Regions from separate parts of the Nonomuraea sp. B12E4 genome, predicted to be linked through region 3. Evidence: riboswitches for the same ligand, from Rfam matches in the RefSeq annotation. Region 3 holds a riboswitch; each other region holds the start of a gene.
What was found. A riboswitch is a leader RNA that binds a small molecule or an ion and turns the genes downstream of it on or off. The one in region 3 is predicted to bind cyclic di-AMP.
Positions count from the first base shown of each region.

Region 1: linked by a shared signal. The riboswitch ahead of ABGB18_RS16940 (C40 family peptidase) and the one ahead of ABGB18_RS36565 (GH25 family lysozyme) in region 3 are both predicted to bind cyclic di-AMP.
Region 2: linked by a shared signal. The riboswitch ahead of ABGB18_RS37820 (hypothetical protein) and the one ahead of ABGB18_RS36565 (GH25 family lysozyme) in region 3 are both predicted to bind cyclic di-AMP.

Region 1 is NZ_JBDPME010000006.1:233,171-237,510, reverse strand. Features, by position in the region: gene ABGB18_RS16950 (branched-chain amino acid aminotransferase) at 1-835, opposite strand, end outside; gene ABGB18_RS16945 (3-isopropylmalate dehydrogenase) at 1,040-2,086, opposite strand; cyclic di-AMP (ydaO/yuaA leader) riboswitch at 2,185-2,324, shown strand; gene ABGB18_RS16940 (C40 family peptidase) at 2,327-2,929, shown strand; gene serA (phosphoglycerate dehydrogenase) at 3,488-4,340, opposite strand, start outside.
Region 2 is NZ_JBDPME010000025.1:10,178-14,517, forward strand. Features, by position in the region: gene ABGB18_RS37800 (DinB family protein) at 1-115, opposite strand, end outside; gene ABGB18_RS37805 (hypothetical protein) at 127-846, opposite strand; gene ABGB18_RS37810 (DoxX family protein) at 881-1,285, opposite strand; gene ABGB18_RS37815 (hypothetical protein) at 1,428-1,556, shown strand; gene ABGB18_RS37820 (hypothetical protein) at 1,574-2,530, opposite strand; cyclic di-AMP (ydaO/yuaA leader) riboswitch at 2,536-2,672, opposite strand; gene galT (galactose-1-phosphate uridylyltransferase) at 2,741-3,820, opposite strand; gene ABGB18_RS37830 (DeoR/GlpR family DNA-binding transcription regulator) at 3,817-4,340, opposite strand, start outside.
Region 3 is NZ_JBDPME010000023.1:24,729-29,068, forward strand. Features, by position in the region: gene hypF (carbamoyltransferase HypF) at 1-2,086, opposite strand, end outside; cyclic di-AMP (ydaO/yuaA leader) riboswitch at 2,384-2,531, shown strand; gene ABGB18_RS36565 (GH25 family lysozyme) at 2,541-3,269, shown strand; partial or broken gene ABGB18_RS36570 (AbgT family transporter) at 4,048-4,285, shown strand.

The sequences.
Region 1 (4,340 bases), on a different contig from region 3:
CGCCGGCCAGCGCCAGGATGGAGTCGCGGGTGATGCCGGGCAGCAGGGTGCCGGTCAGCGCCGGGGTGACGAGCTTGTCGCCGAAGACGAAGAACAGGTTCATCCCGCCCATCTCCTCGACGTACTTGTGCTCGTGGGCGTCCAGCCACACCACCTGGTCGCAGCCGTTGGCCACCGCCTGCCGCTGCGCCACGAACGCCGCCGCGTAGTTGCCGCCGCACTTCGCGAAGCCGGTGCCGCCGGGAGCGGCCCGCGTGTACTCGGTGGACAGCCAGACCGAGACGGGCTTGACACCCCCCGTGAAGTACGAGGCCGCGGGCGAGGCGATGACCATGTACCGGTAGGTCTTCGACGGGTAGTTGACCCCGAGTCCCGCCTGCGTGGCGATCATGAAGGGGCGCAGGTAGAGACTGTGCCCCTCGGTCGTGGGCACCCACTCCTTGTCGGTCTCGACGAGCAGCTCCAGCGACTCCACGAACGTCTCCTCCGGCAGCTCCGGCATGGCCATCCGGACGGCCGAGTGGTTGAAGCGGGCGGCGTTCGCGTACGGGCGGAAGGTCACGATCGAGCCGCCGCTCTGCCGGTAGGCCTTGAGCCCCTCGAACAGCTCCTGCGCGTAGTGGAAGACCGCGGTGGCCGGGTCGAGGGAGAGCGGCCCGTACGCCGCGAGCCGGGCGTCGTGCCAGCCGCGGCCCTCGGTGAAGTCGATGGAGATCATGTGATCGGTGAAGAAAGTCCCGAAACCGGGGTTCGCCAGTACCTGCTCCCGCTCGGCAGCGGTGCGAGCGTGGTCGGAGAGCTGCACGTCGAAGCTGAGCTTCTGAGCGACGGTCATGACGGAGGTCCTTCTCTCTGCGGTTCTGCGCAATCTACCGAAGTCTGTGGGAGTGGGGCACTGCCCGAGGGCGGTGCGTACCTTCCTATTGTCTCGCTATATGGGATGACAAGCGGCTGATGGGGTGGTTCGCCGGTCCGCACACGAAAAAGCGCCTGGAGGTCCTCGTGGGAACCGCCAGGCGCTCGTGGGGACTAGGCGGTCCTAGCCGGATACTCGCGCGGTGATCTCGTCGCCGATCTCACTGGTGGTGCGGCTCGCCCCGCCGGCCAGCCGGTCCACGAGGTCGTCGGCGACGGCCTGCTCGACCCTGGCCGCCTCGGCGTGCAGCCCGAGGTGGTCGAGGAGCATGGCGACCGACAGGATCGTCGCGGTCGGGTCGGCCTTGCCCTGCCCGGCGATGTCCGGCGCGCTGCCGTGCACCGGCTCGAACATGCTGGGCGCGGCGCCCTCGGGGTTGATGTTGCCGCTGGCCGCCAGGCCGATGCCGCCGGCGATGGCCGCGCCGAGGTCGGTGATGATGTCGCCGAACAGGTTGTCGGTGACGACCACGTCGAACCGCTCGGGCTGGCTCACGAAGAACATCGAGGCCGCGTCGATGTGGCTGTAGTCGGTGGTGACCTCGGGATAGTCCGCCGCCACCCGGTTGACCGTGCGCTGCCACAGGTCGCCGGCGTAGGAGAGCACGTTGGTCTTGTGGACCAGGGTCAGCTTCTTGCGGGGGCGCGACCTGGCCTTCTCGAACGCGTAACGCACCACGCGCTCGACGCCGTGGGCGGTGTTGAGCGACTCCTGGGTGGCGATCTCGTGGGGTGTGCCGCGCCGCATGACGCCGCCGGTGCCCGCGTAGAGGCCCTCGGTGCCCTCGCGGACGACGATCATGTCGATGTCCTCGGGCGACTTGCCGGCCAGCGGCGTCGTCACACCGGGGAACAGCTTGACCGGCCGCAGGTTGACGTAGTGGTCGAACTCGAACCGGATGCGGAGCAGGAGCTCGCGCTCGAGCACGCCCGGCGGCACGCTGGGGTCGCCCACGGCACCGAGCAGGATCGCGTCATAGCCGCGCAACTCCTCGAGCACCGCGTCGGGCAGCGTCTCACCGGTGCGGTGATAGCGCGCGGCGCCCAGGTCATAGTGCGTGGGCTCGAACTTCGTGCCGACGGCCTCCAGGACCTTGAGCCCTTCGGCCACGACCTCGGTGCCGATGCCATCCCCGGGGATGACGGCCAAGCGGATGTTACGCGACTCCATGGCGGTACCTTACCGGCTCGTCTCGACTGACGAACACACCATCTCATTTCTCGGACGTCCGATTTTAGGTGGTTTACAACGCTTTGACCGTTTCGTTAGAGTTCGTCCAGCCTAATCCGCACACCGCTGTGTGGAGCCGGGGACCCAAATCTCCCCTGGGGCGAGTCGGCAGCCGCCGTAGGGCCACTTCCAGGCCCGAGCCCGTCAGCTAACCCGGTAGGCCACGTGGAAGGACAGACCATGCCTCGCATCACCACCTGCCTTGCGGCCACCGCCGCCGGGCTCGCCCTGGCCTCTCCCGCCCAGGCCGCCACCTCCCACAGCCCCGACGTCGTCCGCCCCCAGGCCGCCGACTCCGGCGCGATCACGCTGACCGGCCCCCAGGTCAAGCACGTCCAGCAGAAGAGCCAGCCCAAGCCGGCCTGGAAGATCGCCCTCAACTTCGCCATGCGCAAGCGCGGCATCCCCTACGTCTGGGGCGGAACCAGCGACAGCGGGTACGACTGCTCCGGACTCACGCTCAAGGCGTACGCGCACGCCGGGATCGAGCTGCCGCGAACCGCGGCGGAGCAGTACAACGCGTTCTCCAGGAAGATCTCCTGGAACCATCTCAAGCCCGGTGACCTGGTCTTCTTCCACGGACTGGGGCACGTCGGGATGGTCTCCAGACCCGGTTACATGGTGAACGCGCCGCACACCGGTGACGTGGTCAAGGAGGAGCCGCTCTCTGACTGGCGCAGGGAGGCGTTCGTGGGCGCCGTCCGGCCCGACCCCAAGGGCGTACGGCTCTCCACGAAGCAACACAACGACCCACCGCCTGCCATGCTCACCGCCACCCTGTGAGCGGACGCGGCCCCGCGGCACCACCGCGGCACCACCGCGGGGCCGCCGCGGGGCCGCCCGGTCACGGCCTCGCAGACGACAAGGCCCTGCCGGGGATGAAGCGGTCGGCCGGTTCTACCGGCTGGAGTTCTGGGGCGCGCCGCCGTTGTCCCGACGGTCCAGCGCGATCTGCAGGGCCTCGGCGGCCTGGTCCTCGTGCTCTTCGGCGCGGTTGGCGGCATACATCTCGTACATGTGACTCATCTCATTTCGCGAGCGTGCCAATGGGGACTCGGATCCCGATCGCGAATCCGATCGGGCCTGACCTCGTGGTCCGGGTCGCGGACCGGACGAAAAGGGGCTTACCGGCCGACGCATCGCCACACCCCGCGGCGGGTCGTCGACCTGCCCTAACAGGCCCCGCCGCGGCAGGTAATGAGTACGAGAACCTGGCGCATATCCCCACCACAGTACCCCGAGCGTCTCGTTGGATGTCCTAGCATCTCGTATCGTGAGACAAACAAGGGGGCCGCCCCCGGTGTGATCCGGGTGGCGGCCCCCTTTGTGGAGCAGGGTCGCTCAGTCCTCCAGGTCCACCGAGCGGCCGCTCTCGGCGCCGATCTCGGCCACGATCTGGTCGGCCACGTCGGCCGGGATCGCCGAGTCGACGGTCAGCGCGATGAGCGCCTTGCCGCCCTTGACGTCCCGGGCCACCTGCATGGAGGCGATGTTGATGCTGTGCTCACCGAGCAGGCGGCCGACCACGCCGACGATGCCGGGCCGGTCGGTGTAGGTGAAGAAGCACAGGTGAGCCGTCGGCTCGATCTCCATCTCGTAGCCGTTGACCTCGACGATCTTCGTGATCTGCCGCGGGCCGGAGAGCGTGCCCGAGACCGAGACCTGACGTCCGTCGGCGAGCACGCCGCGCACGGTCACGACGTTGCGCCAGTCGGGGCTCTCGGAGCTGGTCACCAGCTCCACGGCGATGCCGCGGTCCTTGGCCAGCAGCGGCGCGTTGACGTAGGTGACCTGCTCCTCGATCACGTCGGTGAACACGCCCTTGAGCGCGGCCAGCTCGATCACCCGCACGTCCTGGGAGGCGATCTCGCCGCGCACTTCGACGTCGAGCTTGGTGGCGACCTCGCCGGCCAGCGCGGTGAACACCCGGCCCAGCTTCTCCGCCAGCGGCAGGCCCGGCTTGACGTCCTCGGCGACCACGCCGCCCTGGACGTTGACGGCGTCCGGCACGAACTCGCCCGCGAGCGCCAGCTTCACGCTGCGCGCGACCTGGGTGCCGGCCTTCTCCTGGGCCTCGTGCGTGGAGGCGCCCAGGTGCGGCGTGGCGACGACCTGGTCCAGCTCGAACAGCGGGCTGTCGGTGCACGGCTCCTTGGCGAACACGTCGAGGCCCGCTCCCGCGACGCGTCCCTCC
Region 2 (4,340 bases), on a different contig from region 3:
CGTCCGACAGATCCGCGCATTTGACGGCCAGCGTGCCGCGGTGCCATTCGAGCCAGTTGTTGAGCACGGTCAGCTCGTCGCCGACAAGGGGTGGAGGGACGCGGGTATCGATCACGGGATCCGACCCTACCCGGTGACCGGTCCTGATCTCACCTGGCTTTTCGCCTGGAAGAGGCGGTGGACCGCCTCCCGTACCGTGGCGTCCCTGACGTTGGCCACGAAGTCGTCGGGGGTGTCGCCGCACAGGTGCCGTAGCTCGGGGGATTCGTCCAGGAGGTCCTGGATGAGGGTCCGCTGCGGGGTCAGGCGGCGGGGGCGGCCCCGGGCGTCGGCCAGGCAGCCGTGCCGGCCCGTGTAGACGAAGGCTCGCGAGCCGTTCAGGGCGAGTGTGCGGCGGTCGTAGTTGGGCTCGGTGAGGTCCAGGGCCGCGAGCTGGACCTCGTCGAGCCAGAGCACGAACAGCCTGGACGTCTCGCCGGGGGTCTCGATCGGTGCGGCCGGCACGTAGCCCCAGCGGCTCACGTGGGCGGAGACGCCCGGGGCGATGCCGGGCACGTCGGCCATCGTCATGGGGACGACCGGGTGTACCCGGTGATCGCGGAACTTTCTCAGTAACTGGCTGGGCGCGGCGTTGGAGCCGACGGCGACGACCTGGTGGCGCAGGCGCATCGGCGGGCGGTCCAGGCGGGCCAGAAGGTCGGCCAGCCGTTCGCCCCCGGCCCGCCACCCCTCCCCCGCGGCCCGCAGCGGCACGTACGCGTCGTCCACCAGGACGCCGGGGCGCGCCGGGATCCGGCCGGGGTAGGTGAGCGGGCGGGACATGGGGTCGTCCTCGAAGAGCCGCATCCCAACAGCATGGCCGCCGTCCGCCCATGCCGCGTCACCTGCCCGCGACGGAGGCCCGGAGCCGGGCGGTGCTCTCCCTGCGTCCCCAGGCGATCACCGCGCAGAGCACCAGCAGGACCAGGGGCAGCACCATGGTGCCGCCGGACAGGAACAGCTCAGTCAGCGTCGCGCACACCATCAGCCCGCCGAGCGCCAGCCCGGCCGGGCCCGCGAGCCGGGGCACGACCAGCCCGACGGCGCCCACCACCTCCAGCACGCCGACGAAATGGCGGAACCAGTCGCCGAGCCCGATCGCCTCGAACGTCGAGGCGGACGGCTCCGCGTTCGCGAACTTGCCCAGGGCCGACATCACGAAGAACCCCGCCACGACCACCTGCAGGGCCCACAAGGCGACGGTGCGGGCCCTCCGGGGCCGGGTGGGGCTCGGTGCGTTTGTCATGATCTCCAGCCTCCTCTAAATGCCGTGACACCGACGCTAGGCTCCCAGGCCGCCGCGGAGAATCGATCTAGGTGCCCGGCGGGGGTGTACATAAGTGCACCCCGCCGGGATTCATGCTCCGCTGAGGGCCAGGGAGCCGGGGATGGCGGCGAACACCGTTCGCAACTCGGCCGCGAGGCGGGTCACCCACGCCCCGCCACCGTCGTCCATCCGCGCGAGCACCCTCCTCGGGCGCCGCCTGCACGGCAAGGCGGTCATCGACCTCACCTGAATCAGCCGCCGGCGCGCTCAGAACATCGAGATGTGCACGTGGTCGTAGTGGTTCTCGGTGATGCTGCCGCGGTTCTCCATCGCGCGCCAGCCGGAGCCGAGGTTGATGCGCTGCTTCCAGATCACGTACTTGACGCCCAGCTTGCCCTTGTTCTTGAGGGCCCATTCCGCGAGGCGGTCGCCCAGGGCGTTGTTGGCGCCGCTGGGCGTCGTGCCGCCCGTGCTCATCATGAAGTCGCAGGCCCGGCCCAGCGGGTGCTCACCGCTGGCGCCGGCCCGGAAGCAGCCCACCGCGAACGGCAGCGCGAAGTTCTTCTGCACCTGCGCCCGCATCAGCCGCGTGCGCTCGGTGATGTTGTCGGCGCCGGTCGGCAGTTCGGGCGCCCAGCTACCGTCGCCGTTGCGGCCGGGCCCGAACGGCACGAGATCCTCGAGCTTCTCGCGGATGTCCTTGATGACGTCCTCGGCGTCGTCGCGCTGCCCGGCCACCTCGCCTGCGTCCTCGCGGATCCGGGTGGCCAGGCGGCCGGCCTCGTCGGCGGCCTTCTTCCGCTCGTCACGGGCCCTGGCCACGGACTCCACGACGGCCTGCTGCTCGATCGTGAGCTGCTCGATCACGGCCGCCCCCGCGCCGTTCTCCGGCAGCATGAAAGCGGGCACCGAGGGGTCGCCGTTCTGGTAGCGCAGCCTGGCGATCTCGGCCACGCGCTGCTGGGACGTCTCCAGCGTGCGCTCGGCGGCGGCCAGGCGCTCCTTGGCCGTCTTGGCGGCCTGTTGTGCCTTGGCCAGCTCGACCCGCTTGAGGTTGTACTTCTCGATGAGCTTGTCGACCTTGCCGTTGAGCTGCTTGAGCTGGGCGCGGAGCTGGGCTTCCGTGGGTTTGGGGTCAGCCGACGCCGCGGTCGCCGGACCGAGGGCGACAGCGGTGGCGGTGATGAGACCAATGGCAAGCGTCGCGGGGGACGATACCGCCAAGAGGACATTCCTCTCCCTCAGCCTGCCGAGTTAGCTGACGGGTTCGGGCGTGGGAGCCGCCTGCCACGTACGTGGATTCACCCGCTGGTGCATGGGTCCCCGGCTCCCGGGCAACACGCCCGGGATTAGGCATGCAACGACCGTTACGGCCGGTGCATATCGGGATATTAGTGGTAGATCGCGAGTCATGCGACCTTAACTAGAAATCTATTAGTGATCTACCTGTGACCGAAGCATGCGTGCGGCCTCTTCCGGCAGCACGTCGTTGACGAACGCCCCCATCGCCGACTCCGAGCCCGCCAGATATTTCAGCTTCCCGGGCGCGCGCCTGATGCTGAACAGCTCCAGGTGCAGGTACGCCAGCTCCCTGTCCTGCCGCACGGGCGCCTGGTGCCAGGCCGAGATGTACGGCATCACCACCCCGAACAGACCGTCGAACGCCCGCAGCACCGAGGTGTAGAGGGGCGCGAACGCCACCCGCTCGGCCTCCGACAGCGCCGCCAGGTCGGGCACCTGCCGGTGCGGGTAGATGTGCACCTCGAACGGCCACCGGGCGGCGGCGGGCACGAAGGCCGTCCACAGCTCGTTGGCGGCCACCACCCGCGTCCCCGCGGCCCGCTCGGCGGCCAGCACGTCGGCGAACAGGTTTCCCGGCCCCCGATGCCGCGCGGCGGCGCCGAGTTGCAGCTTGGTCCTGGGCGTGACGTACGGGTAGGCGTAGATCTGGCCGTGCGGGTGGGCGAGCGTGATGCCGATCTCCTCACCCCGATTCTCGAAGACGAACACCTGCTCCACACCCTCGATCCCGGACAGCTCGGCCGTGCGGTCGGCCCACGCCTCCATGACCAGGCCCACCTGGGCGTCAGAGAGCCGGGAGAACGAGGAGGAATGATCCGAGGTGAAGCACACCACCTCGCACCTGCCCACCCCCGGCCGCGCTTCGCTCAAGCCGCCCACATCGTGATAAGTCCCAAGATTTCCGGAAAAAGAGGGAAAACGGTTCTCGAACGCCACCACGTCGTAGTCGTAGGCCGGGATCTCCGTCGACCGCGTGTCCGACGACGGGCACAACGGGCACTCCGCCGCCGTGCCCGCCGGCTGGAACGTCCGCGTCTGCCGGTGCCCCGCCACCGCGACCCACTCCTCGGTCAGCGGGTCGTACCGCAGCTCCGAGGCCACCGGCCGGGGCTCGAGCGGACGCCGGTCGAGCGCGCTCCTGTCGGCGTCGTCCCGCCGGTCGAAATAGATCAGCTCCCGGCCGTCGGCCAGGTGGGCGATGGTGCGTTTCAACTCGAGTCCTCCGCGATGATCAGTTCTCCGGCCCGTTCGGCCAGCTCGGTGCGTGCTTGCTCGGGCAGCCCCGCGTCGCTGACGACCACGTCGGCCTCGGTCAGCTCGGCGATGGTGCTGATGCCGACCGTGTTCCACTTGGTGTGGTCGGCGGGGACGACCAGCCGGTGCGCGGCCGCCACGAGCTCCCTGTCGGTCTCGGACTCGAGCAGGTTGGGCGTGGTGAACCCGGCGCGCACGCTCATCCCGTGCACGCCGAGGAAGAGCGTGTCCACGTGCAGGCGGCGGATCGCGGCCACGGCCACCGGGCCCACCAGGGCGTCGGACGGGGTGCGTACGCCACCGGTGAGCACGACGGTGCGGTCGGCGCGCGGGTTGCGGTGGAAGACGTCGGCCACGGGGATCGAGTTGGTGATCACGGTCAGCTCGGGCACGGAGATCAGGTGGTGGGCCAGCGCCCACGTGGTGGTCCCGGCGGACAGCGCCACGGCGGTGCCGGGGCGCACGAGCCGCGCGGCCT
Region 3 (4,340 bases):
TGAGGTCGCTCACGCCGTTGTGGAAGCGGGCGGAGATGATGGCGGGGCCGGTGCCCGCCCGCAGGTCCGCCGCGGCAGCCCGCACCAGGTCCGCGCCGGCCACCACGAAGGGGCCCGCTCCGTCCGACACGGCCGCCGGGTAGGAGCCCCGCTCGGCGGGGTCGGCGAGCTGCTCCAGCTCGATCGCGGCCTGCCCCTCGTAGGCGACCGTGTCCCGCACGCCGACCAGCGCCGCCACGGCGTCGAACAGGCGGCCGGCACTCGACGTCAGCGGCGCGTCGGCGCTGCGCGCCAGTGAGGTCACGCCGGCCCACCAGCGCTCGTTGCGCCGGGCCACGGCCAGCGCGTCGCCCTCCCCGTCCAGGTAGGCGGCGGCCATCCGCCACGGCTGGCGGATCGCCGCCTCGCCGCCCGGCATCGGCACCGGGGCCAGGTGCCCGGCCCGCTCGAACGAGGCCAGGTCGGCCAGCAGGAACTCGCCGCCCCACAGCGTGCCGTCGAGGCCGTAGCCGAGCCCGTCGAACGCGACGCCGATCACCCGGCCGGACTCGCCGTTGTCGGCCAGGCAGGAGGCGATGTGCGCGTGGTGGTGCTGCACCCCGACCGGCGCCACGTCCGGCAGCAGCTCCATGGCGTACTTGGTGGCGGGGTATTCCGGGTGCAGGTCGTGCGCGACGACCTCGGGCCGCACGCCGAACAGGGTCTGGAGGCGGGCGATGCCCTCGGTGTACGCGCGCAGGGTGGCATAGTCGGCCAGGTCCCCGAGGTGCGGGGAGACGATCGCACGCCGCCCCTTGGCCAGGCAGAACGTGCTCTTCTGCGCGGCTCCGCAGCCGAGGATCTGCCGGGGCGCCCGGCCGGGCAGCATGATCGGGCGCGGGGCGTGGCCGCGCGAGCGCCGCAGCGGCATCGCCTGCCCCCGGAAGGAGCACACCACCGAGTCGTCGGCGGGCTGGTGGATGGGGCGGTCGTAGGTGAGGAACGCGTCCGCGATGCCGGCCAGGCGTTCGAACGCGTCGCGGTCGTCGTACGCGATGGGCTCGTCGGCGGTGTTGGCGCTGGTCAGCACGATCGGCGCGGCGACCTCGGCGAGCAGCAGGTGGTGCAGCGCCGTGTACGGCAGCATCACCCCGAGCCGCCGGTTGCCCGGCGCGACCGCGTCGGCCACATGCGCGTCCGCGCGCCGGGGCAGCAGCACGATAGGCCGGGCCCGGTCGGTGAGCAGGTCGGCGGCCACCGGGTCCACCTCGCACAGCCGCCGGGCCTCGTCCAGGTCTGCCACCATGACCGCGAACGGCTTGTCCGTCCGCCGCTTGCGCCGCCGCAGTGTGGCGGCGGCGGTCTGGTCGGTGGCCGGCACCGCCAGGTGGTAGCCGCCGACGCCCTTGACCGCCAGCACCCCGCCCGCGCGCAGCACCTCGGCGGCACCGGCCAGGACCTCGGCGGTGCCCGCCAGCACCCCCGCGATGCCCGCCAGGGCCCCGGCGGCGCCTGCCGGTGGCTCGCCCGGCGCGCCGACCAGGCTGAGGCGGGGGCCGCACGCCGGGCAGCAGATGGGCTGGGCGTGGAAGCGCCGATCCGCCGGATCGTGGTATTCGGCCCGGCAGTCGGCGCACATCGCGAAGCCCGCCATCGTGGTCAGCGGCCGGTCGTACGGCAGCCCGCGCACGATCGTCAGCCGAGGCCCGCAGTTGACGCAGTTGACGAAGGGGTAACGGTAGCGCCGGTCGGCCGGGTCGGCCAGCTCGGCCAGGCAGTCGGCGCAGGTGGCGATGTCGGGCGACACCAGTGCGCGGGACAGGCCCGAGGGGTCGCTCTCGACGATCAGGAACCCGCCCTCCGGCCGCGCCGCCCGTACGCCGGAGGTGACGGTCACGCGGTCGATGGCGGCCAGCGGCGGCGCGTCGCGTTCCAGCCGCAGCAGGAACTCCTCGATCTCCCGCCGGCCGCCCTCCAGCTCGACGAAGACGCCGCGGGCGTCATTGCCCACCAGCCCCGCCAACCCCAGCCCGGTCGCGAGCCCGTGCACGAACGGCCGGAAGCCCACCCCCTGCACGACGCCTTCGACCCTGACCCGCACCCCCATCGAGCCAGTGTGCAACGAAAGGCGCGGAAATCCCGGCTGGCACACCGGTACCACATGACAAGCACCATGACTGGCAGTCACCAGGGCATCCCGAGACCCCTCGGATGCCGCCGACAGGGCGTTTACCGACACACCCCAAGGATTCTTTACCGAGCCCACAACCCCTACGGATCCGGGGTTTCCGCACGTTACCCACCGCAGCCGCATTTGACCTACTTGCCACCTTTAAGTATCGATATATACCTTTTGGCAAGCGCGGCCGATGCTTTGACAAGCGTTCGTCGTAGTGTTGCCAGTTCGTTGACCAGGCCTAATCCGCACTCGGTGCGGGGCCGGGGACCCATCTTCGGGGGTGAATCGCCCGCCGGCTCAGACCGGCGGGCGTAGGGCACTTCCAGGCCCGAACCCGTCAGCTAACCCGGTAGGCGCGTGGAAGCAAGGAGTCACCGCCCTCATGCTGAACCCAAGCAAACGCTTCAGCCTCGCCATCGCCGGCGTTCTCCTGGCCGGCACGACCGCCGCCGCGGCCGGCACCGCGCTCGCGTCCGTCACCGACAACGACGAGCCGCTGGTGCCCGCGGCCCAGGCGCAGCCAGGGCAGCTCACCTACGGCCAGGACATCTCCAACCACCAGCCGCTGTACAACTGGACCACGAGCTCCGCCCAGTTCGGCATCATCAAGGCCACCGAGGGCCTCGACTTCCGCGACGCCTCCTTCGCCCGGCACTGGCAGGAGCTGGGCAAGAAGGGCATCGTCCGCGGGGCGTACCACTACGGTCACCCGCGCAACAACCCGATCGCCGAGGCGAACTTCTTCCTGGCCACGGTGAACGCCCAGCCCGCCAAGCGCGGCGACCTGCTGGTCCTGGACCTGGAGACCACCGACGGCAAGACCGTCTCCGAGGTCAACGACTGGGCCAGGACCTGGCTGTCGTACGTGAAGGACAAGACCGGCGTCGCCCCGATGTTCTACAGCAGTTGGCGCTTCGCCGACACCTACGGCCACGGCCTGTCGGAGTACCCGCTGTGGGTCGCCCACTACGGCAAGCAGAGGGGGACGGTCACCCCGCCCGCCGACTGGAAGTCCTGGACCATCCACCAGTACTCCGAGTCGCCCATCGACCAGGATGTCTCGACGCTGACTCCCAGCCAGCTGCGCGGCCTGGGCCGCCAGACGGCCTGACCGCCGACCGCTCAGTCCGGCGCCTGGTAGCGCTCCTCCAGGGTGGCGTGCTCGTCCAGGCCGATGAGCTTGTTGAAGTCGTCGAAGCCGAGCATGTTCGCGCATGGAGCGGGTGTCACCCTGGGCGGCGAGCGCTGGACCGCGCGGCGTACGTTGAGCGGTCTACACCCCCTGAACCGCCGCGCACCCCTGGGCTCCTTGTGGAGTCCGGGGGTGGGGCCGCGTATCGACTGGCCGGCGGCGTGCTCCCATGCACGCCCGAACTAGCCGCTTTCATGGTGGTGACGGGCCCGATCGCCCCCGCGATCACCAGGTACCGCCACCGTTGCGCCATCGCCCGTAGTCGCCCGTGATGAGCAGGTCCGCCGTCAGTGATGTCCGGAGCGGCGTCAAGGTCGCGTACGTCCTGGCGTCGCTCCGCCAAGGTGTCATGGTCATCGCCGTGACGTCAGGTCCACCCGCGGATCAGCGGCGGCGCCGCCGGCGGCGGGCGCTTCTGCTGTAGGCGCCCCTGTCCCTCGGGTTCGGGTAGGGACCTGTGACGACGATCGCAGCCGCCAGATAGTGCTGGACAGACATGACGTCCTCCTTGGTGTGAGTGCCGGGCGGGTGTGTTTTTCCCGGCACTCACACGTCCAACTGATCGAATACCCCCAAACTTCCCATTGAGTCGATTTATGGGATATTTATCCCGTAGGTTTTACCACTTCTGGACCGAGCCATGCCGTACCCGAACGGCCGAGACCGATAGTTGCCCCATCATGGGGGTACGCGTGGCAGCGGTGAGGCGCTCTACCGCATCGCCGGCTCCTGCACCAACGCCCTCACGCCGATGAGCCCCTACTTCCTGTTGGTGCTCGGCTTCGTCCAGCGCTACCGCAGGTCCGCCGGCATCGGCACGCTGATCGCCCTCACCCTGCCCCCTCAGCCTGGTGATGCCGGTGGCCTGGACGCTGTTCTTCCTGGCGTGGCGGGCCCTCGGCATTCCCCTCGGACCGGGCGCTCCCGTCCGGTGACCACCCCGTAGATCAGGGAACCTTCTGTGCCATCGGCTCCCGCGTGGACCGGCGT